One region of the Pseudoalteromonas sp. QJM3NY_22 genome, then DNA from elsewhere that is predicted to be linked to it. Evidence: predicted binding sites of a transcription regulator. Region 1 holds the regulator's gene; each other region holds the start of a gene.
What was found. Region 1 encodes sigma-54, which starts transcription at its own class of promoters, with help from an activator protein. Its sites were predicted from a motif close to GTTGGCACGNNNNTNGNNT; they were not measured.

Region 1 (8,022 bases):
GAGCATGAAGGGCGCATTATTCAAAGTCGTTCGCAAGAATCTATTATTGAAGAAATTGAACAAATTAGAGATAAAGTTCCCGGCTTTACTGGTGTTATTTCTGATTTAGGTGGCCCAACGGCAAATATGTATAAACTGCGCTGTACGAGCAAAAAGGCAGAGAGTACCTGTAGACGCTTATCATGTGTGTATCCAGATATTTGTAAACACATGGATACAGATCATACGCCAACAATAGATTTGTATAAAAAAGCACGTGAAGTTAAGGGTATTAAAAAGGTATTGATTGCTTCAGGTGTACGTTATGACCTAGCTGTACGCGACCCTCGTTACGTTAAAGAGTTAGTAACTCATCATGTGGGTGGCTACTTAAAAATAGCGCCAGAGCATACTGAGGACGGTCCATTATCAAAAATGATGAAACCAGGCATGGGAGCGTACGATCAATTTAAAGAACTATTTGATAAGTACTCTAAAGAAGCAGGTAAAAAGCAGTATTTAATTCCGTACTTTATATCTGCTCACCCAGGTACAAAAGATGAAGACATGGTAAACATGGCTTTATGGCTTAAATCAAACGACTTTAAGCTTGATCAGGTACAAAATTTTTACCCATCACCTATGGCTAATGCGACGACTATTTACCATACAGAGATGAACTCTTTACGTAATATAAAAAACAACTCAGAAGTTGTTCCAGTACCTAAAGGCGCTCGCCAACGTAGATTACATAAAGCTATTTTACGCTACCATGATGCAGCAGGTTGGCCGATGATACGTGAAGCACTACGTAAAATGGGTAAAGCTAATTTAATTGGTAAAGGACCGAACTGTTTAGTGCCTGAAGAAGGGCGTGATGAAAAAATAGGTAAAGGCGGTAAAAAAGGCGGGCGTCCGGCACTAACGCGACATACTGGTTTTAGCCAATTTAAAAAGGCAAACACTAAGCCAAAAGTGGGCGGTAATCGTCAAAGTACACGTTAGTAATTTTATTTGCTAATCGATAAGTTTAATTGCGGTACGCGCTTTTCAGCCTTCGTAATACGTAAGTTGAGTTAACCTTGCTCTTTATTATCAATATTATTGTAGATGATAAAGAGTGAGCTTTTAGAGCCCCCTCTTTGAGCTGCGCGTATTTAGTGCCTATATATTTGCAGTCAGTTCTTCCTTATAACGTTGATGATAACCACAAACGTAATTTAAGTGACCATAACGGCTGAATACCTGTTAGCCCTTGCGTCATTTTATTATCTTTTAAGATTATATAAGATGGCGTGACTTGCCCTTGCCAATCGGTAAATATCTCACTGTGTTGATCGTTGACGGTCGTAAAACTGTAGCCATGATCATTTAGATAGTTATGTAGTTCTTGATCAGAACCTGATTTTATTGCGATGCTCACGACAGGATAATCATTCTCGTTTGCGAGTTCGTTTATGGCAGGGGAGGTAATACTACAAATAGAGCACCAAGTTCCCCAAAAATACACAAGGGTTGGTTTATCTTGGCTCATTGCTGCTAGATCAATGTTTTGCCCTTTATAATCTGTTAATTGTAATTGAGGATTTGCTGGCATGACAGGTTGCCGCCACCAATTGACGGCGGTATAAATGACGAAAAATATAGAGCCATATACCAATACACTTTTTAATATGGATACGCTTTTTTGTTTTAGCGTTTTTTTGGGTGTCACTTTTTTATTCTTGATATTCGTTGTCATAATTGCTGCTTTACCCTAAGTATTTTTTACTTTAGTTATTTGCAAAAAATTCTAATTTATACCAGCAACCAGGTAGCAGTTCCTAAAAAGGCGAATATACCAACAATATCTGTCACTGTGGTTAGCACCACACTCCCTGCAAGTGCGGGGTCTATATTCATTCTTTTAAGTATTATTGGAATACTTGCGCCAGCCACACCAGCCACGACTAAGTTCATAAACATAGCGAAGGCAAGTACACCACCAAGCATAAAGTCCCATTGCCATAGGGCAATAACACCTGCAATTAATAATGACCACAAAATACCGTTTAACGCACCAATGGCAAGTTCTTTCATCATTAAAAAGCGTTGGTTTGTTTGGTTTATATGGCCTACCGCAATACCGCGTATAACAAGCGTTAACGATTGACTTCCTGCAACGCCACCCATAGAAGGGACAATACCGTTTAGTACCGCCAAAATAGGTAAAACATCTAGTGTTCCTTCAAAAAAGCTAGCAACAAAGGCCGCTGCAAGTGCGGTTAGTAAATTGACACCTAACCAAACTGAGCGCTTTTTAGAGCTTTTGAGTACTGGCGCAAAGGTATCTTCTTCATCATCTAGACCGGCTAAGCCTAGTAAACTATGCTCTGCATCTTCTCGAATTACGTCAACAATATCATCGATAGTGACACGACCAAGTAATTGATCGTTATCATCCACAACAGGTGCTGATATCCAATTATGGCGCTCAAATAGTTGCGCGACTTCACTTTCATCCATTGAAATTGGGATTGATTCACAATCTTCATCCATTAAATCACGAACAATTTTTTCAGGTGGGTTCGTTAATAACGTACTCAGTGATAGAGCGCCTATAAAACAGTTGTGTTTATCAACAACATATAGATCATCTGTACCTTCTGGTAGCTCCCCACGTAGCCTAATATATCTAAGTACAACATCGAGCGTTACATCAGGGCGAATGGTTACCGTATCTGTGTTCATTAGCGCGCCAGCTGAACGCTCTTGATATGAAAGTGCTTGTGTTGCACGTTCACGGTCTTGAATATCCATCGCGCTGACAACGTCTTTATAAACGGTGTCTGGTAAACTACGGAGTACTTCACCTAAGTCATCGTGGCCCATGTCTTCAGTTGCGGCTGCAATGTGCTCAGGTTCCATTTGGGCAATAATGCCTAAACGAACATCTTCGGAAAGCTCTTCAAGAACATCACCTTGTACATCAGGGTCAACCAATTGCCAAAGTAGTCGGCGAATTTTATGCGGCGATGACTCTAATAATAATGCGGTATCACAAGGAGCTGTTTTTGCTAACATCCGCCTAACTTGAACAAATTGACCACTGTTAAGCGACTTTGTCACTTGTTTTAATTGTTGTAGTGGATAGTCTTGTTCAAAAGCTTCAGGCATTGGCGTCCTTATTGATTTTTATATAACTATGGATAGGGAGGTTTATTAATGGGGTAATTAACCACATTTAGTTTATCTTAGTTTCGGTTTTTAGCTAAGTGCTATTCTTCTTCATTAAAGCGTTGTGCTATCAATTGACCAACGGCATGTAAAGCTTGTTCGGCATCAGGGCCCTCACACACTACTTTCACCTCTTTTCCTTGACTGCTTTCCAGTAGCATTAAAGCCAATACACTGTCCCCAGGCGCTTCTTTATCATCTTGATATATCATGATTGAGGCATCAAATTTAATAGCAAGTTGCGCTAATACTGTAGCGGCTCTTGCATGAAGTCCTAATTTATTTTTTATTAAAAAAGTGTCTTCTAAACGCATAAGTTACTCTACCTAAGCTGAACAGATGATTATTTTGAATGAGTTATTTTTCTTGTTCTCTATGGCGGATTTTTACATTTGGATGTGTCATCGAAAAACTTTCACCAATCGTTTGTGCTAAATATACTGAGCGATGTTGCCCACCAGTACAACCTATAGCAATAGTTAAGTAGCTACGGTTATTTCGCTCTAAATGTGGCAACCATGTTTGTACAAAAGTTTGAATTTGCCAAGTGAACTTTTGGACAATGCTGTGGCTGGCTAAGTAATCCTTTACGGGTTGGTCTAAGCCATTTAAAGGTTTTAATTCTGGCTCCCAATGTGGGTTCGGTAAAAAGCGTGCATCAAAGACATAATCAGCTTCCTTAGGAATGCCGTGTTTAAAGCCAAATGACTCAAAAGTAACAATGAGTTGTTTATCTTTTTTACCCAGAATTTTTTCACGAATTGATTCAGCAAGTTGATGAACACTTAAATCACTCGTGTCGATCATATAGTCAGCGCGAGTAGTGAGAACATCGAGTAGTTCTTTTTCTTTTTTTATTGCTAAATCAAGAGGTAATGAGTCAACTGATAACGGGTGTAGACGGCGAGTCTCAGAAAAACGTTTAATTAATGTTTGATCCTCACTGTCTAGATAAAACAGAGTCGGTTTAGCAAAGCCAGGTAAGTATTCAAGGATATCGTTAAATTCATCTTGCTCTTTTGGTAAATTACGGACATCAATACTAACTGCAATTTTGTCGTAGTTATCAGATACACTTCTCACTAAAGAAGGTAGCAGATTAATTGGAATATTATCTACGCAATAATAACCTAAATCTTCAACTACGCGTAAAGCAACCGATTTTCCAGAACCGGAACGGCCACTTATGATAATTAATTCCATTTATCACCCATTATGTTAATTACGATTGTTCTACAATAACTTGATACAGCTCAGTATCTGATTTTGCGCTGCGTAACTGTTTACAAAAATCTTTATTATTTAGTTTATCAGCTATCGTTGCGAGCGTCTTTAAGTGCTGCTGGTTATCGCCATCAGGTACGATGAGAGCAACAAATATATCAACAGGGCGATTATCTATAGCATCAAAATTAATAGGTGTTTCGCTTACTAATACGAGTGCTAAGGGCTCTTCTGCGCCGCTCATTCGCCCATGAGGGATTGCAATGCCTCTTCCTATACCAGTGCTTCCCAGTTTTTCTCTATTCATTAAGGCGCTGAGAATATCTTGTTGAGAAAGATATGGGAGCTTGTCATGAGCAAGTTGACTGATGAACTCTAAAATTCTTTTTTTACTATTAAAAAGGACCGCAGCTCTGCTGCAGTCCTGGCATATAAGTGAACTTAATTTCATAATATTAGTGTCGAGCAAGCTTCTCTTTGTGTTTAATAACTTGGCGATCGAGCTTGTCAATCAGCGAGTCAATGGCGGCGTACATATCTTGATGTTCAGTAGAGGCAAATAACTCAGCTCCACTTACATGAATCGTTGCCTCAGCTTTTTGGTTTAATTTTTCTATATCAAGAATGACATGAACATTATTAATATGATCTGAGTGTCTTTCTAGCTTCGCAAATTTGGTATTTACATAATCTCTTAATGAATCAGTTACTTCTACGTGACGACCAGTTAAGTTTAGTTGCATAAGCATTACCCTCTTTGTTTAGCGTCTTAAATCAAACTTTTTCGCTGATTTGACGGTGGAATAGCTAGAGATTCGCGATACTTTGCGATTGTACGTCTCGCTACTTTTATTCCTTGCTCAGCTAATATATCTGCAATTTTACTATCACTCAATGGTTTTGCTGAGTTTTCTGCTGCGATTAATTTTTTAATGAGAGCGCGTATTGCTGTTGATGAGCATTCGCCTCCATTTTCAGTACTTACATGGCTTGAGAAAAAATATTTAAGCTCAAAAATACCGCGAGGTGTATGCATATATTTTTGAGTTGTTACGCGTGAAATAGTTGATTCGTGCATTTCGACCATTTCTGCTACATCATTTAAAACCATTGGTTTCATGGCTTCTGGGCCATGCTCAAAAAAACCTTGTTGTTGCTTAACAATACAATTAGTTACTTTTAATAGTGTATCGTTTCTACTTTCTAAACTTTTAATAAACCATTTAGCTTCTTGTAGATGCGAGCGAATAAACTGGCTATCACCACTTGATTTAACGGTGCGTGACATTGCTGCATATTGGCTGTTGACTCTGATTTTAGGCATGCTATCTGGGTTTAGTTCAACAACCCAGCGACCTTTTATTTTTTTCACCGATACATCAGGAATTACATACTCAGATTCTTCTCTAACTATAGTATCCGCCGGTTTTGGGCTAAGAGTATGTATTAAAGTCATTATTTCTTTAAGCTCTTCTTCTTTGAGCTTTGTTTTTTTCATTAATGTACGATAGTCGCGAGCAGCTAATAGATCAATGTGCTCGGTTAAAATCATTTTTGTTTCATTAATATAGGGTGTTTCTTTATCGTATTGGTTCAGCTGAATACATAAGCATTCTTGTAAACTACGTGCTGCAATACCAACAGGGTCAAACAATTGAATTCGTTTTAAAACAGCTTCTATTTCGTCAAGTTCAACTTCGTTGTCTTCTTCGTTCTCTTGATTAAAACTTTCTAAAATTTCTTCGCAGCTTAGCGTTAAAATACCCGAATCATCGACGGCTTCAACAATCGCAATCGCAATCGCTTCATCGGTAGGACTAAAGGGAGTCAGTTGTAGTTGCCACATTAGGTATTCGTGGAGCGTTTCAGTCGAGGAGCCTTGGTATATAGATTCATCTTCAGGCATTGGTCCTGATGATGATGCTGGGGCTGCGCTCATATATTCATCCCAACTAACATCCATAGCCATTTCATCACTTAGCGTATCTTTAGCAAGTGCTTCACCACTGTCTTGCTCATATTCGCTCGGAACATCATCAGCATTTGCGCTAACAGTTACATCGTCGTTATCTGCTTTTTGCTCGTTTTTACCAGCAGAATCTTCGGCGTAATCTTGCTCTTCAACCTCTAATAGGGGGTTGCTGTCGAGTGCTTCTTGTATTTCTTGCTGGAGATCCAATGTACTGAGTTGCAACAGGCGAATTGCTTGTTGCAGCTGTGGAGTCATTGTAAGTTGCTGGCCCATGCGCAGCTGTAATGATTGCCTCATGTATCTCTAACAATCCTTTTATGTTGTTATAATTAATACTAGCAGATGCTTAAAGACATGGCGTAAATGTTACAGCCTAAATTGCTCGCCTAAATAAACATCACGTACTGTTTTATCGTTTAATACGTGTTCTGGAGTGCCTGATGCAATTAACTCACCATGAGAAACTATGTAGGCTTTTTCGCAAACATCAAGAGTTTCTCTTACATTATGGTCGGTAATTAACACACCAATACCACGATTTTTAAGGTGTTCTATTATTTTCTTTATATCTAACACTGAAATAGGGTCAACACCAGCAAAAGGCTCATCAAGCAATATAAATTTAGGAGCAGCGGCTAGTGCTCGCGCTATTTCAACTCGGCGACGCTCGCCTCCTGATAATGCCATACCTTGGCTATCACGAATGTGCTGAATACTAAATTCATCTAATAAATTGTTAAGTGTGTCTTCTCTTGCTTGCTTATTTAGCTCTTTACGTGTTTCTAAAATAGCCATTAAGTTTTGATAAACAGTAAGCTTTCTAAAAATTGATGATTCTTGGGGTAAGTAACCAATGCCTAATCTAGCACGACTATGCATAGGTAAAAGAGTAATATCGTTATCGTCGATAGAAATCTTGCCTTTATCACTAGGTACAAGGCCTACAATCATATAAAACGTTGTGGTTTTACCTGCACCATTAGGGCCAAGTAACCCGACTATGCTGCCAGCCTTTACTTCCAGACCTACATTTTTTACAACTTCACGGCCTTTATAACTTTTAGCTAATAGTTCTGCTTTTAATGTACTCATGGCTGACCTTTATCGTTTTTTTCTTTTTTAGTCTCAATAGGTACTAAAATAGTATGCACACGATCGGTTGAGTTTTCGTCTTTTTCAGCGCTAATTAATTGCTGTTGCATATCGTAAGTAATACTCTTGGCATTTATTTTTTGACCCGCTTGCGATACTTGTGCATCGCCAATAAGGGTTAAAAATCGTTTAGCTACATCATAACGAACTTCGTTTGCGCTGGCGCTCATTATAGTGCCATCAGTTTGTTTTTCTTCGAAATATGCAGGGCTACCAGTTGCAATTAGTAGCTGTTTATTATCGCCTAATTCATCACGTTTATGTACTTCTAAACGGTCGGCTGTAATACGACGGTTGCCGTGAATAATCTCAACATTTTTTTCAAAAATTCCGACGTTTTCTTTTAATTGGCCTTCTTGTTTGTCGGCACTTATTGATATTTGATTCGCTGCAAGTTGAATCGCTTGTTCAGCAGCGCTAAGGTTGAAAGCTAGTATAAGTGTCGGAATAATAAGTATTTTTGAAATTTTATTGGTCAT
Region 2 (8,022 bases), 200 kb from region 1:
CAATAACAAATATATTTGAAACTTATTGATATGCTTTTTCTGCTACGGTCACTTTTTCTAAGTAATGTCTCGATTCAGCTCTAGAGTGCTTAGTTGTGAGTATTTTATAAAACTGGCTCGACGTTAGTTGGTTAATTTTTGAAAATGCGATTGTTCTATTTGAATTAAATATTTTTAGTACATTGCCTGCGCCACCGTTATATGAAGAAATCATGGCGTAATGTTGGTTTTGTTTGGTTTGTATTTTATTTAAATAGCTATTTTTTAGTACACTTAAATACGCACTGCCAATATCTATATTTCTTTTAGGATCAAACAATACTTCTTTACTGGGCTCCCCTGGTATTTTCTTTATTTTTTGATAGACGTCTCTTCCTGCGCGCGATGGAATTATTTGCATTAATCCATACGCATTTGAAGAGCTTACTGCGTAAGGGTTAAAGTGACTCTCTGTTTCAATAATACCGTAGATAAGCGACGCAGATATTTGGTATTTTTTTGCCGCAGCCAAAACATACTCACTGTATTTTTGCTTTCGTAAGTGAGCGTTTTGTTCTACCAGAGGAAAAGATACCGATGTAATTGAATGACCATCACTACGTTTTTTTTGCACCTTAGTGTCTACTAAGTAACGAGCAAAACGATTTGCCCGCCATTGGTATTTTATGGGGAGCCCGTCTTCATCAAGCACTTGTTGATACAAAAAAGGTTCATCCCCTAAAATAGGCGATTCACTGGTAAAAATGTCTGTTTTATGTGGATCACTTGAGGTTAATAATGTCATTACAATTGCTTGAGTTAGAAGCGAATTGGTATTTTTAGTGGCTATGGTTTCGACCTGTACCATATTACGGTCAAAATCAATAACAGCGCGTGCTTGGTAATCATTGCTGTATTTTACATACTTTCTGCGTGTTGGTTGCTGAGTATTTTTTTTACCCCATTTACGACTAACTACACTTTCTAACGTTGCTAATAGCTGACTAACGCTCCCCACTTGCTGCTTAATTGAACGCCGCGTTTTTTTTACTTGTTTTTCAATTGCTTTAACATCGGTGGGATTGTTTTTTACTTGTTTTGCAAGTTTATTGAGATCCCTTACTGGCGCTAAGTGCGATATTGACTCGCAACCGGTCAATAATAGAATAAACACTAAGAAGCCATACTTTTTCACAACTAATCCCTATTGAACCAAGTAAAATTATAATTACAATATATGGTAGCCAAACCAATCTGGCTTTATGGTTTGTGCTTCACCGCTGGGGGTTAACTTTATATTCAATTGGCTGTCGAGTAAATCAATGGCAAAGCAATCGTCTACATCATGTAAATCATCTTTATGAATATGGCTAAGCCCTGCAAGTAAATCGTTTTTAGCACGCTCTTTAGCTTCATGGCTACTGCTTGCAACATACAGTGCAAAGTCATGTTGCTCAGCCATGGAATCACTTCTGTAAGCGCCTAAATTTACAAAATAGAGTTGTTTATTTTGCTCCACATAGCTATCAACAACTTCTACTTTAAAGCCATCAATATGATTAATTGCCATGTAGCTATCCATGTGAACACTACTTCTGTCGCCTACCCACTGGCTTTTTAACTTTGAGAAGGTTTGTTCTATATTCTCCCCTACAACAAAACGAATATCATGCATTTCTATATGGCAACCCTGAATTCGCCCCCCTAAATACACCATAAATAACTGCATTTGCTTCTCTTTATAAATTATCTACATCAATATTATGTTTTTTAATGAGTTTATAAAAGTCTGAACGGTTACGTTTGGCAAGCTTAGCGCCTTCAGCTACGTTACCACCAGCCATTTTTAAAGTGTTAATTACATAGTCGCGCTCAAACTCTTTTTTAGCGTCGTTTAGTGATAATGGTTCTACGTTTTTTTCATTACTATTTAGCGCAGCTAACACTAAGTGCTCTGAAATAACATCGCTTGGCGTTAATGCTACAACCTGCTCTACTACGTTTTGTAATTGGCGGATATTACCTGGCCAATCGTAACGTACAAGTGCATGCATAGCATCGCTTGCAAAGTGTTTTTCATTTTGGTTCATGCGCTTAGCAATGCTTGCACTAAAATGTTGTGCTAATAAGCTTATATCTTCGCGGCGTTCACACAGTGGCGGTAATTTTAAATTAACTACGTTTAGCGATAGTATAAATCTTCTCTAAATTGCTGGTTTAAAATAGCTTCAGGAAGATTTTTGTGTGTTGCCGATACAATACGCACATCTATTGCTATCTCTTCTTGAAAACCTACTGGGCGAATTGTTTTTTCTTGTAATACGCGCAGTAACTTAACCTGCAAGTTAAGCGGCATATCGCCTATTTCGTCTAAAAATAACGTGCCACCCTGTGCTTGTTGAAACAAGCCTTGGTGATCTTTAATTGCACCCGTAAACGAGCCTTTTTTATGACCAAATAATTCGGACTCTAAAAGCTCCCCTGGTACAGCGCCGCAGTTAATTGCAACAAAAGGGCCACCGCTTACATGACTATGCTGATGAATCGCCTGTGCGAGTAATTCTTTACCAGTACCACTAGCCCCCGAAATCAGTACATTAACTTGCGTTGGCCCAAGTAGTTTTACTTGCTCTAACAAGTGCAGCATTGCACCACTGCGCGTAACTATATTACTTTTAGGTGCAGCTTCATCAGCGTTAACACCGTGAATTTCAATTGCTTTAGCAAGGCTGTCAAATAGCTCATCTTTATCTACAGGTTTAGTTATGAATGCAAAAATGCCCTGCTTAGTTGCCTCTACTGCATCAGGAATTGAGCCATGCGCTGTCATCATAATGACAGGTAATGCTGGGTAGCGGCTTTGCAGCTGACGATGCAGTACCATACCATCCATTTCATCCATGCGTAAGTCGGTTATTACGGCATCAAACACTTGGCTTTTAAGTATTTGTAGTGCGGTTAAGCCGCTTTCACAGGTTGTCACTTCGTATCCTTTTGATTCAATACGAATAGCGAGCAGTTTTAATAAGCTAGCGTCGTCGTCAACTAATAGTACTTTTGCACCTTGCGCTTTGGTTGCGGCCATAATTACTGCTCCTTAATTTCTTCACGTAGTAAAAGCTGCTGCTCAATCGTAGCTAACGATGAGAGGGTTTCTTGCATTTTATTATTAAGTGCTTGCTGCTCTTTTTTAGCATTTATTTGCATAGTTACTTGCTGCTTTTGAAGCCACAAATATTGCTTTATGTCATCAGGCCAAAAGTAAGCAAGATCGAGTTTTAGCAACTTAGTCATTACCGTATTTGGATCATCATTTATGTTTAAGCACATAAATTTAAAAAAGCGTTTAAGCTCGTTTTCACCTGTAAAAACATCTTTGTTAGGTACCAATTTAAATCCGCCACACTGATTAGCGTGCCATGCAATAACTTGCTCTGCAGGAGGATAGCTTGGTTCAATTTTTGGTCTAGGTTTTGGACTAGGGTTACTGTTTTTGTCGTTCGTTTTTTTTGTATCGACCACAGGTGCAGGTGTAATTGACACACGCTCTTTTTGCCCATTATTAATTTCACAACCTGATATAACCATGCTACTAAGCACACATAAAATAGCGATTAAACGCAAGCGCATGTTAATTAACTCCTAGACTTTTTGTTATGGGAATTTTAATTGAAAACCGGCAACCATGTGGCTCGTTATGCTCAACAGTAAGTGTACCTCTTAGCTGTTCAACAGACTCTTTTACAATAGTTAAGCCCAGCCCACTGCCTTGCAGCGTAACATTTTTACTGTGTTGACCTTGATAAAATGCGCTGAAAATTTGAGTTTTTTCTTGCTCTTTAATACCGCACCCTTTATCAAGTACAACGATACAAAGCTGGTTTTGCTCAAGCGCTAAATTAATAGTAACGCTTTGCTTATTATCTGAAAATTTTAAGCCATTTGAAATAAGCTGAATTAAAATCATCTCAATAAGCTCACTAGGTAAAGCAAGCGGTTTGTTAGGTAAAGTGTTTTGCCACTGCAGAGCTTGCTCACGCGCACTTAAGCGATGCTCAAAATGGCTATTAATTTTATTAATAAGAAGACTAAACTCAACTTCACTTAAGCTGTCTTTACTGGTGCGAATCGCATTATAACTCAGCAGGCTGTCAATCATTGTGCGAAGGCGCACCATAGATTGGCTAATAAGCTCAAGCACTGCTTTTTGCTCAGCGGTAATTGGGCCTACTATTTCATCAGTTAATAAGTCAGTGCCTTCAACCATTGAAGCAAGGGGCGTTTTTAGCTCATGGGTAACATGGCGTAAAAAAGTATCTTTTTGCTGCTCAAGCATATGAAGTTGCTCTTGCACCCATTGGAGCTTTTCTCCTAGCTCAACAAGCTCAGCTGAACCTTTCACAGATATTTTTTGCTGCCAATGCCCCTGCCCTAGCTTATCAATAACCGTAGTTAACCCTTTTAGTCGCCCACTTATACGCCATAAAAAACCACCACCAACAATTAAAGTAAGCGGAATAAGTGCCACCAGCCAGTTTATAAATGACGCTTGCAGGCTTGTAAGCTCATTTTGGTTATTGGTAATTTGTGCTTCGTTTTTATCACGTAACCATAAAGTAAGCTCAGCAACTAAATCGCTCACTGGCACAAATAGCTCAGCTTGTTGTTGTTTTTGCTCAACGAGTTTTACATGCGCGGTTTGTAAGGTGGTATATAAGCGTTGCCATTGGTGAATATACTCTTTATTCGTGTTTACAAATTTGAGTTCATCAATGCTTTGTAGGGATGATTGCCATTTATCGACAATGAGCTTATCAAGCGATTCACTTTTTAATACCCAGTTTTGCCTAGTGGCGCGCTCAAGGCTGTTGAGCTCTTGTTTTAGAGTATTAAACGATTTGGTAACTTGATAGTTGTTACTCACGATACTTTGAGTAACCGCTAATTGCTTGTTAAGCGCATTTAAAAATACAATCACCACTATAGAAAGCGGGAGTAACGAAAGCAGCATACTCATTGCAAATTGCCCAATTAAATTAGGCCGCCAGTTAAGCATTGCTTGGTATTTTTTAGCTATGGTTGCTGGCATTTCGTTTAGTCCTTTTAAGTTAAGCGTTCTATTATTAAGTGCTTACCTTATACACTAGCTGAACCAGCAATTATATTTAATACGATTAACAGCCAGCGCTACAAAAACAATGTGTCGCCAAATAGAGACAGCGTAACTCGTTGATTTTAATAAACTCCCTTTCACCCCCACCAAATAATGTTGCAAAAGGCGCACAAAAATTACAATAAACCCAGTAAAAACTTCTCATTGGCTTAAAGCAAAAATAATAACCAATTGAAAAATAACAATAATTATTATTGGCACCATTTTTGTAACAGGAGTAATAACTTTAATCAATAAGGAAATAATTATGAACAAACGCATTTTAGTAATTTCATCATTACTGACTTTAGGCTTTTTCGGCGCTAATGCACACGCAATGGACGTTCACGCGACTTTTAACGAACTTGATAAAGACAGTAACGGCACATTAAGTGAAGCCGAAGCAGGTGAAGATGCTGTGTTAAACGAGAATTTTTCTCAAATTGATACTAATCAAGATGGGCAATTGTCGCTAGATGAATTCAAAAAATTTATTCAATAAACTCATTTAATAAGGAACGTGATTATGAAACAACTTATCGCCGCTTTTTCATTAATGTTTTTAGCAATTAGTGCCACCGTAATTGCATCGCCAACAAATGTGCGTTTTGCCCACTTAGATAAAGATATGAATGGACAAATATCAATTATCGAAGCCAAGCAAGACAAAGAAGTAATGAAGCAATTTACCGATTTAGACGAAAACGATGATGAAGTAATTTCTAAGACAGAGTTTAAAAGCTTTAAGCCTTAACAAGTTAAGTTTTGCTTAAGCTTTTATCTAGTAGAGTGAACTAAAGCATTTGCCATAATCCCTGAGGGAGTGTGTAAAAGGATTTAATGTTGGGATTTAAATTATGGCAAGTGCTTTCCCCGCTTCTACTAAATTGTTTATAACCTAAATAACCTGAACTCTGGTTAATAAATCTATCTCAAGCAGCTATTCCCAGCGCTGACTGCGTTGAATTTACTTGTAATAGGCCAGATGTGTTAATTAACCTCTCAACCAGATTACAGGTTAAATAATCTTTTGGAAGAAATACCATGAGGATACTTTCCTTTGTTACAAGCATCTTAATACTATCAAGCTTTGACGCCCTAGCACTTGATGTTAAGCAACGCTTTTCCCATCTCGATACTAACAAAAATGGTTATTTAACCCATGATGAACTTGAACCTCAACCACAATTATTGAGCACATTTTTGATATGGGATAAAGATCAAGATAACCAAATTTCATTAATCGAATTTAAAAATTATCTAACCAATAACCTCTACTGAGTATTTCCTATGAAAAAAATACGCTATATGGCACTTTTTGCATTCAGCACTTTTTGCACTCTAAGTTTTGCCGCAAGCAATAATATTGTTGAACAATTTAATAAATTTGATAGAAACCAAGATGGCTTTTTAACACGTGGCGAAGCATCAATAGACCCTGCTCTTTGGTCTCGATTTTCAAGCTATGATCAAGATAAAGATGGTAAGCTAACATTAAATGAATACGGTTTATACGCGAGTAAATAATTGTTAACTCTTAAGCTAGGTAGGTATCACTAACTAGCTTTAGTTTACTTCGTCCCCCAACCATCTCATCATATTGGTATTATAAAAATGATTTTGTTAGTGTTGATTCACTAACAATAAAAAATAATGCCTTATGCTACTCAAAAAACTAATCAAACCACTCATACTAGCCAGCCTTTGCGCAAGTTCTAGCTACACTCTTGCACAAACAAAAGTAATTTATAACGCCAATGGTTACACCCCTTTATACAAAGGCGAAGTACAGCAGTTTTCTACCCTTGTCATTAAAGATGGAAAAGTAGTAAAAGTAGGTGGCGATACACTAAAAAATAGCTACCCAGACGCCAAGCTCATTGATGTACAAGGTAGCACCTTATTACCAGGCTTAATTGATGCTCATGGCCATGTTATTGGCCTGGGAGATAACTTATCGCAGCTTGATGTACGTGGCGCAAAATCGGTTGATGAAGTCACAAATAAACTAAAAATATTTGCCAATAACAAACAAGGTTGGATTATAGGGCGAGGTTGGAACCAAGAGCTTTGGGCTGATACCCGCTTCCCAACAGCTAAAGATTTAGACAAAGTAGTTAATGATCGTCCAGTTGTGCTTTCACGTGTAGATAGCCACGCTATTTGGGCAAATTCAAAAGCGCTCGAACTTGCAGGTATTACCGCCCAAACAAAAGCACCTGAAGGCGGTGAAATAATTAAAGATGAATTTGACAACCCTACCGGCATATTTGTAGATAAAGCAGAATCGCTAATTACCCAGCATATGCCAGCCCCTTCAAAACAAGATATAAGCGATTCGCTTGATGCAGCAGGAAAGCATTTATTAAGTTTAGGTATTACCTCTACCCATGATGCTGGCATTGATAAAGCAACGTGGGAAGTTTACAAAGAACGCAGTGAACTAGGAAATTTACCTGTGCGTATTGTGGCCATGTTAAGTGGTGCTAGCCCCGACTTAAACACAATGCTTAAAGCAGGGCGATACCAAGACGCAAACAGTTTCATGTCAATCCGCAGTGTTAAAGTATACGCCGATGGTGCACTTGGATCTCGTGGCGCAGCTCTTATTGAAGATTATGCAGACCGTACAGGCCATCATGGATTAATGCTAGAGACACAAGAAAAACTCGAAGCACTCTTTACGCAAAGCTTTAAGCGCGGTTTTAGCGCTCACACCCATGCTATTGGCGATAAAGCAAATAAAGTGGTACTTGATGCTTATGAGAAGGTGTTTAAAAAAACGGGAGGGATATTGCTTCGTAACCGTATAGAACATGCGCAAATTGTAACGCTTGAAGACATTCCTCGCTTTAAAAAGTTAAAGATAATCCCATCAATGCAACCAGTGC
Region 3 (8,022 bases), on a different replicon from region 1:
TGCTTTACTCATATCAATATTGTTAGCAAGTTGACTTAAGCGATCATCGGTTAGTGCGTTTTTATAATCATCCCCTAAGACTTCAGGATCAGCCCAAAGGGTAGGGCGATGCGTAAAGCTTTGTTTAGTTGCCTCAACAATTAAGTGCGTCCAATCGGCATCGGTTTTAGCTAAATGCTTTAACTTATTTACGGCACCAATTATTTGTAGTGAATGCACGCCTTGTGTTGGCGCGGGTAAGTTGTAGCAATTAATACCACTGAGGTTTGCATTTAGCGCAGTAACGACCTCAGCTTTTGTATTTGCAATGTCACCTGCGGTGATTGAGCTGCCTGCTTTTGCTAAGTCGGCGGCAAATGAGTTGGCAAGTGCGCCTTCATAAAATGCGTTTAAACCATGTTTTGCTAGGTATTCAAACGTTGCTGCAAGTTTAGGGTTTTTAAAATGTTGACCTGCTTGCAAGGGGTTACCATTGGGTATGTAGAGGCTTTTAAACGCGTCATTGGTATTGTTAGCAGCGGCTAGTTTTTCGCAGCCTGCTTGCAAGCTTTTTGTAACGGTAAAGCCCTCGCGCGCAAGCTCAATAGCGGGTGCTAAAATTTTTGACAGTGGTAGTGCTGCATGCTCATCTAGTTCAAGCGCTTTTTGCCAACCGCGTATTGTGCCCGCTTGAGTTAGTGCGCTTAATCCGCCGCGCTCTGGTATTTGCGCGAGCGGGTTATACGCCGTTGTATTAGTTGCTGCGCGGCCGCAGGCGTCAATAGCAGTGGGCGTTTTTTGGTTTGGGTTATCGATAAGCCAAAAGCTGTCGCCACCAATTGAGTTCATATGTGGGTATACAACGCTAATAGCGGCGGCAGCTGCTACCATAGCCTCGGTAGCTGTACCGCCTTGTTTTAGTATATTTATACCCGCCTCAGTGGCCGAAAAATGAGACGCGGTAAATGCAATGTTGTGTGTGGTCATGCCGTTGTGCCTTGTTTAAAGTGTGCAGCTAGGTGCTTAACGCAAGCAAGTAGGCTTTTATCGTTACCGTGGCTCATCATTAATGAAAAACCATACGGATGATCATTTGCTAAATCAGCCAGCGGTAAATGCACTTGCGCTGAGCCACTAAGCCCTGCAATTGCCGAAAGCGTAATAATTTGCATGCGTAAGGCGCTTGTGTCGGCGCCTAATTTAGGTGCGGTTGTGGGTGTGGTTGGCAAAAATAAACAGCTGTTTGTATTTAGGTTTTTAGCTATTAGTGTTTGCCATTGGGTTTGTACTTTTAGTGCTTCTTGTTCTTCTTGCTCAGTTAGGGCAAGCGCCATATTAAAACGTGCCGCAATTGCTGGAGCAAACTGGGGAAGTTGCCCCTGCAATTGAAGCCAATCTTTATGCGTTTTTGCGATTGCTCGCCCTTGCAGTACTCTAAAACTATCCGCAAGTTCATTTAATAAGCTGCTGTTAGGTAGTTCAAATTCTTTATGGTGCTTAAAATTAGGCTTGGTTTTTTTAAGCAATTGTTTAAGTGGGGCTTGTAAAGCAGAGTCAACGAGTTCAAATAACGGCTCGCAAATAACTAAGGTATGAACGTTATTAATAGCTTGATTTGGTAACAGTACATTACCTACATCGCTTAATAGCTCGGGGCTTTGGGTAAGCCAACCTATGGTATCAAAAGGCGGAGCCAACGGTATTAGGCCGTCTTTTTCAACCACGTTATGGCTTGGCCTTATGCCATATAAACCACAATAGCTGGCGGGTATTCTAATTGAGCCGCCAGTGTCGGTGCCTAAGCCAATATCAGCTAAGTTTGCAGCAACTGCAGCAGCAGACCCCATACTCGAACCACCGCAAGCATGCCCTTTTAATTTAGGATTTTGCGCAGCGCCATAATGTATATTATTACCCTCTAAGCTATAAGCCAGTTCGTCTGTGTGGGTAAAGCCTATAAAGTTACAACCAGCGGTCATGAGCTTAGTAACCGAGCTTGCCGTATTTTGAGCCGGTTTAGCTGTTTTAAACCAGTGTGGGTTGCCTGCGCTGTTACGCTCGCCCTTTACTGCAAATACATCTTTTACAGCTAAGCGATTGTTTGCAAGTAGACCAGATTGGTTTGTTTGCCACAGGGTAGGACCATGGTCACAAAAAATACCGGTCGTATTATTATTTTTGGTACTCATATCACCACTCGTTATAAAAAATCTGACCAAGCAGTTCAGATTTAGAGTGATTAAAAAGACGGATTAATTTTTATTATTTTTCAGCTCACTGCGTAACATCTTGTTTTTATTTTACAGAGCCTGATCCGCTTTTTAATCGTTTAGCTTATTATATTGTTTAAAACCTAAGCAAGAGGAATGCCATAAATTAAAATCCTGTCCAACTGGTCAGGTTTTATTGGGTTGTATGAGGTTTGTAAATGTGGGCTGTAGAAATAGTGAGATTAAAATGAGCTAAAACAAACCAACTTGGTGCGTAGGTGCACCAAGTTGGTCTCTATTTATATGGTTTTGAGTGCTAAATAAGGGGCGTTTTACTGATGATTAAACCGTTAATATCGGCGTAAACCCAATCGTTAGGTTCAATAGTGGTGCTAAGCATGGTAACAGCTTGGTTTTTATCACCAAAGCCGCGCTTTAAGGTACTACGCGGTGTAGAGCCTAGCGCCATTACAGGTAAGTTCATCGTGGCAAGTATCTCAATATCTCGGCAACAGCCATTTATTATTACGCCTTCCCAGCCATTATTTAGGGCACGCTCAGCCATAATATCGCCTATAAACGCAAAGCGTTTGCTCGCAAACCCGTTTATAACTAACACTTTACCTTTACCTTTACCTTTACCATTTTCATGCAATATATCGGCGGCAAAAGAGTTGTCTTCTGGGCAGGTAACGGTAACTACTTTGCCATAAAACGTGGTTTTTTTACCAAAGTGATAAAGGCCGCTGTCTGCTACTTGCACGTTATCGCGATGATCGTCAAATAAATCGGGTGTAGTAAAGGATGTCATGGGTTAAGTCTCACTTTGCTCAGGTATTTTAAGACCAATACCTTTTAAAATTATGTGGGCAATTGATTGCGTAATTTGTGCCACATCGGTTTCGTCGTACTCTAATTTGTTCATTACGAGTAAAACCTCAGCCTGAAAGTCGGCGTAATATTGCGTGGTAGACCAAATAGTAAAGAGCAAATGGTAGGGATCAACCTTATCCATTTTATCTGCGTCCATCCATGCTTGAAGTACATCAACCTTTTGTTTAACCCAAGGGCGGGTATTGGTTCTAAAGTAGTTTTGTAAATAGGGTGCACCGCGCAGTATTTCACTGGCAAATAAGCGAGATTGCATTGGCTGATTTACGGCCAGTATTACTTTGCTTTTAATATAGTTATAAAGCACGGTAGCTGGATCGTCGTTAATTGTGACGTTATCAAGCCCTAAGTTCCAATTAGCTATTATGCGGTCGATCACAGACTCGTACAGACCATCCTTACTTTTAAAGTAATACAAAATATTAGCTTTTGGCACCTGCGCTTCTTTAGCAACCATGCTCATACTTGCTCCGTCGTAACCTAATTGCGAAAACAATTGCTCGGCGGCATCTAAAATTAGTTTTTGGTTTTTCTCGCGTGTGACTTCTTTTTTATTTGGCTTTATTTGTGTGGTCATTATAAAGTTTGCGTGTTTAACGTATTGATTGATTGTAGCTTTACTGACCAAAAGGTCAATTACTAAAAAGGGTGAATGCTAAAAACAAACGAGACGTTTAAGCTATTAACCTTGATTGTTTAATTAAATAATTACTGTTAGTTTAGTTTCAAATTTACGAGTAGTACTTTTAGGTTGGTAAATGGACTTTATAAGCAAAAATAAATATACACTATATGGAGTTGCTGCAATATTACTGTGGAGTTGCTTAGTTGCATTACTACGGGATATTTCTGAGTTGTTTAGTCCAATTGGTGGTGCGGCGGCTATGTATTCTGTCAGTGCGATATTTTTAATTTTGGTTATGGGAGTGCCCAAGTTTAGTGGGTTTTCAAAACGTTACTTGGTAATAGGTACTTTATTATTTGTAGCGTACGAAATTTGCTTGGCGCTTTCTATTGGTATGGCAAACAGCCGTCATCAGGCAATGGAAATGGCGGTTATTAATTATTTATGGCCCACGCTGACTATACTGCTCTCTATTATTATTGGTCGTAAAAAAGTAAGTTTCTGGGTTTACCCAAGCATGATCATTGCTTTTTTAGGCGTTGCTTGGTGTATTACGGGCGATCAAAAAATGTCACTAGATACGCTTGTTACTAACTTTGCTGATAATCCTGCTACTTACTTAATGGCATTAGCTGCAGCGTTTATATGGGCTATTTATTGCGTAGTAACGCAAAAGCTGAGTAATGGTAAAAATGCCATTACGTTATTTTTTGCGGTTACGGCAATGAGTTTGTGGGCGCAATATGGTTTTAGTAATGAAGCGCCATTAACGTTTTCACTCAGATCAAGCATAACATTGCTATTAGCCGGTGTAGTCGTGGGGAGCGGTTATGCACTGTGGAATCAAGCTATTATTGGCGGTAACTTAATGCTTTTGGGAACGCTTTCGTACTTTACACCGGTGTTTTCTACTATTATTTCGGCGTTGTATTTATCTATTACGCTGAGTGCTTCGTTTTGGCAGGGGGTTGTACTGGTAACAGTGGGCTCGCTAATTTGCTACTTTGTAACGCGAGAAAAGCCTAAACAACCTCAAATAGCGTCTGCAACATAAGACTAATTTTATTAAAAATAAGCCCTATTATTTTAGGGCTTTTTGTTGCGTGCAGATTATTTTGCATTATTTACCTGCGCTAGTAACTCTATAACTTTTTGTTGACCAAATGTTTGTGCAAACTGCTCGGCTGTTTGACCGGCTTTGTTTTGATGCGCGTTATCGCAATCAAGTGATACGAGCGTTTTAGCGATACTAAATTCACCTCTAAAAATAGCGGCCATTAGCGCTGTGTTGCCACGGTTATCTTCTAAACAGGCATTAGCGCCTAAGTGTAAAAGCGTGTTAACCGTGTTTTTATTACCGTGATAAGTGGCAATCATTAACGCGGTGTAGCCTTTGTTGTTGTAGCTGTCGATAGGAATACCAGCATCTACAAATTGCTCTATTACTGCGGTGTCGTTTGTGCGTGCTGCGGCAAAATAATAAGCAAATAAGCTTTGGTATTGAGTTTTTGCAGAATGTTGGTTTTCAACTTGCGTACTGGGTGTTTGTGTATCTGATGTATTTTGAGCGTAAACGCTACTGGTAAAGCTTAGCAGTAGGGCGACTATAATTAATAAATTACGCATAACCATTGCCTCTTATAAAAGAGGAAGGGGTTTATTCCTTCCTCATGGTTGTGGTTTAAATAGCTATTTAGTTGGGACTAATTGCTTTTAACTAGTTGCTTATAAGTTAGCTGCTAGTTGTTTAACCATTTTAATATCGCCTTTTACAGCTTTAGTTAAGCGTGTACCGTACTCACTATCAGCTTTGTAAAAGTGGCTAAGCATTTTGTGTTTAACACTGCTGTTTTGCACTTTGCCTAAATCGCCTGCTAGGTTATTAATTAGGTTTGTACGTTCTTGCTTGCTAAAACCACGGTATATAACACCTGCTTGCGCGAAGTTTTGCTGCTTTTTAATCGCGGCTTGTTGTACAAAGCCTTTTAGCTCTGTGTTACTTCTACGTGCAATTGGGTTTTCAGCTACGTTTTCTTGGCTTGGCTGGTAGTTCACATTGCTTGTAGTGTTACCAATATTCATTGCGCCGTCTTGGTTGTAGTTAACCACTTCAACTTTTGCAAGGTTTATTGGCAATTGCTGGTGGTTAGCACCTAGGCGGTACATTTGTGTATCAGCGTAAGAAAACATACGACCTTGTAATAAACGGTCTTCTGATGGCTCAATACCTGGAATAATGTTTGCCGGTGCCATTGCTACTTGTTCTGTAGACTGGAAGAAGTTAGTTGGCATACGGTTTAGGGTCATTGTTCCTACTTTAGTTTCTTTAATGTCTAACCACATTTTTGTTGCATCTAATGGGTTGTAATCAAAGTCATCAAGCTGCGACGGATCAAGCGTTTTAATGTATAGATCCCATTTAGGGAAGTTGCCTTTACCAATTTCGCTGTAAAGGTCGCGTGTTAAGTGTTGGAAGTCTTGGCTTTGCACTTTAGCTACTTCTTTTGCGTCAAGGTTATCAATACCTTGTTGGCTTACCCAATGAAACTTAACGTATTTAACATCACCCGATTTATTAATCATTTTGTATGCATGTACACCCCAACCATCCATTTTACGAAGACTTGCTGGTGTACCGTAGTCGCTGTAAACCCACGTTAGCATTTGTGTAGAACCTGGTTCATACGAGAAAAAATCAAAAAAGCGATTAGGATCTTGAATGTTATCAACCGGAGATGGTTTTAAAGAGTGAACCATGTCTGGAAATTTGATTGCATCGCGAATAAAGAACACAGGTAAATTATTACCTACTAAATCCCAGTTACCTTGGTCTGTGTAAAACTTAGTTGCAAAGCCACGTGGATCGCGCAGTGTTTCTGGGCTGCCTTTTGAGTGAATTACTGATGAAAAACGAACAAATACGTCTGTTTCTTTACCAGCTTGTGCAAACGGTGCTGCAATTGTTAAATCATCTAGCTCTTTTGATGCTACAAACACACCGTGTGCGCCAGTACCACGAGCATGCACAACACGCTCAGGAATACGCTCACGTGCAAAGCGTTGCAGTTTTTGAATTAGTTGCACGTCTTCTAGTAATACACTGCCGCGCTCGCCAGCAGTCATTGAATTTTGGTTGTCGCCAACAGCCGCGCCGTTATCTTTAGTAAGAGTTGTTGCTGCGCTTGCCGGTAATGCTATTGCAAGTGCCAGTGCAGTGAGTGTTAATTTTGTTTTGTTTATTTGAGTATTCATTGTCGACCTCATCTATTTAAAAGTGCCGGCAGTGATGCAGGCTGTTAATCTGTTAACGATAGTATTAATTTTATTAACTTCGGTAAAAGTGATTAATTAGATTGATGTGATTTGTAAAACAGATGAAATGAATTTGCAGATACACTTTTTACATTAATGTAATTTTTTTACTACGACCTTAGTCGCAATACATAGGTTGGATCTTAAGAAAACTTGAAGTTGAACTCTGTTAATGATCAAATAGTTACGCCAATAAAAACATGACTAAAAGCAGAGTTCACATGCAGATTAACCAAGTTTCAAACCAATTAAAAGCCCTTATCTCAGAAAAACACCTCATTGATCTTGCAAAAACCTCTGGATTTCAAGTTCGACACCGTTGCCTGTCGATCGTTTCTCTGCTCAAAGCCGTATTTAAAAGCTTATCTTGCCTGCAAGACGCTAACTTGTCAGATATCCATCAAAACTTGCGAACGCAGGCTGATTGCACGATAAGTTATAAACCCTTTCATAATCAAATTCGAAAACCAGCCTTGACTGAGCTTGTCCGTGAGCTCGTTATTCAAGCGATGTCTAAATTGACTGTAAACACGCTGGATAAAACCTTTTTTACCCAGCGAGGAATACAGCGAGTGTTATTGCAAGATGGTTCTTCATTTGCTCTACATGATGAATTAGCGCAGGTTTTTGCTGGTCGTTTTACTGCTGTAAGTCCTGCCGCAATTGAGTTGCACGTTACCTATGACCTATTTAATGAACAACCCTGCGAAATAGATATTCGTCCTGATGTTGAAACTGAGCGCGCCTTTTTACCAGGTAGCCACACACTTGAAGATACGTTATTACTTGCTGATGCTGGGTATTTTGACTTAGATTACTTTGAGCAAGTAGCTCAAGATGGCGGATATTTTTTGATCAGAGCAAATAAAAACATTAACCCAATCGTTACATCAGCTTATTGCGCGGGTATAGAACTTAAAGAAAAGAACATTAAACTCAAAACGTTACTCGATAAATTCGCAAGCCAACCACTTGAATTAACAGTACGTTGGAAGAAAAATGGGC

Region 2: the regulator sigma-54 is predicted to act here: its motif matches at 5,346-5,364, upstream of AC0VZ4_RS15580 (EF-hand domain-containing protein).
Region 3: the regulator sigma-54 is predicted to act here: its motif matches at 2,335-2,353, upstream of AC0VZ4_RS23005 (amidase family protein).

The regions. Positions count from the first base shown of each region.
Region 1 is NZ_CM149655.1:3,580,565-3,588,586, reverse strand. Features, by position in the region: gene AC0VZ4_RS16545 (YgiQ family radical SAM protein) at 1-984, shown strand, start outside; gene AC0VZ4_RS16540 (protein disulfide oxidoreductase) at 1,169-1,576, opposite strand; gene mgtE (magnesium transporter) at 1,777-3,135, opposite strand; gene AC0VZ4_RS16530 (HPr family phosphocarrier protein) at 3,237-3,509, opposite strand; gene rapZ (RNase adapter RapZ) at 3,553-4,398, opposite strand; gene ptsN (PTS IIA-like nitrogen regulatory protein PtsN) at 4,418-4,870, opposite strand; gene hpf (ribosome hibernation promoting factor) at 4,875-5,162, opposite strand; gene AC0VZ4_RS16510 (RNA polymerase factor sigma-54) at 5,189-6,688, opposite strand; gene lptB (LPS export ABC transporter ATP-binding protein) at 6,758-7,483, opposite strand; gene lptA (lipopolysaccharide transport periplasmic protein LptA) at 7,480-8,022, opposite strand; gene lptC (LPS export ABC transporter periplasmic protein LptC) at 8,012-8,022, opposite strand, start outside.
Region 2 is NZ_CM149655.1:3,379,151-3,387,172, forward strand. Features, by position in the region: gene AC0VZ4_RS15555 (murein transglycosylase domain-containing protein) at 23-1,174, opposite strand; gene AC0VZ4_RS15560 (DUF1543 domain-containing protein) at 1,208-1,708, opposite strand; partial or broken gene AC0VZ4_RS15565 (sigma 54-interacting transcriptional regulator) at 1,719-3,064, opposite strand; gene AC0VZ4_RS15570 (hypothetical protein) at 3,067-3,609, opposite strand; gene AC0VZ4_RS15575 (sensor histidine kinase) at 3,611-5,068, opposite strand; gene AC0VZ4_RS15580 (EF-hand domain-containing protein) at 5,400-5,633, shown strand; gene AC0VZ4_RS15585 (hypothetical protein) at 5,658-5,885, shown strand; gene AC0VZ4_RS15590 (EF-hand domain-containing protein) at 6,176-6,412, shown strand; gene AC0VZ4_RS15595 (EF-hand domain-containing protein) at 6,422-6,658, shown strand; gene AC0VZ4_RS15600 (amidohydrolase) at 6,792-8,022, shown strand, end outside.
Region 3 is NZ_JBWBTZ010000002.1:602,415-610,436, reverse strand. Features, by position in the region: gene AC0VZ4_RS23010 (gamma-glutamyltransferase family protein) at 1-966, opposite strand, end outside; gene AC0VZ4_RS23005 (amidase family protein) at 963-2,168, opposite strand; gene AC0VZ4_RS23000 (putative 4-hydroxy-4-methyl-2-oxoglutarate aldolase) at 2,506-3,000, opposite strand; gene AC0VZ4_RS22995 (TetR/AcrR family transcriptional regulator) at 3,004-3,657, opposite strand; gene yddG (aromatic amino acid DMT transporter YddG) at 3,839-4,759, shown strand; gene AC0VZ4_RS22985 (ankyrin repeat domain-containing protein) at 4,816-5,331, opposite strand; gene AC0VZ4_RS22980 (catalase) at 5,431-6,957, opposite strand; gene AC0VZ4_RS22975 (IS4 family transposase) at 7,239-8,022, shown strand, end outside.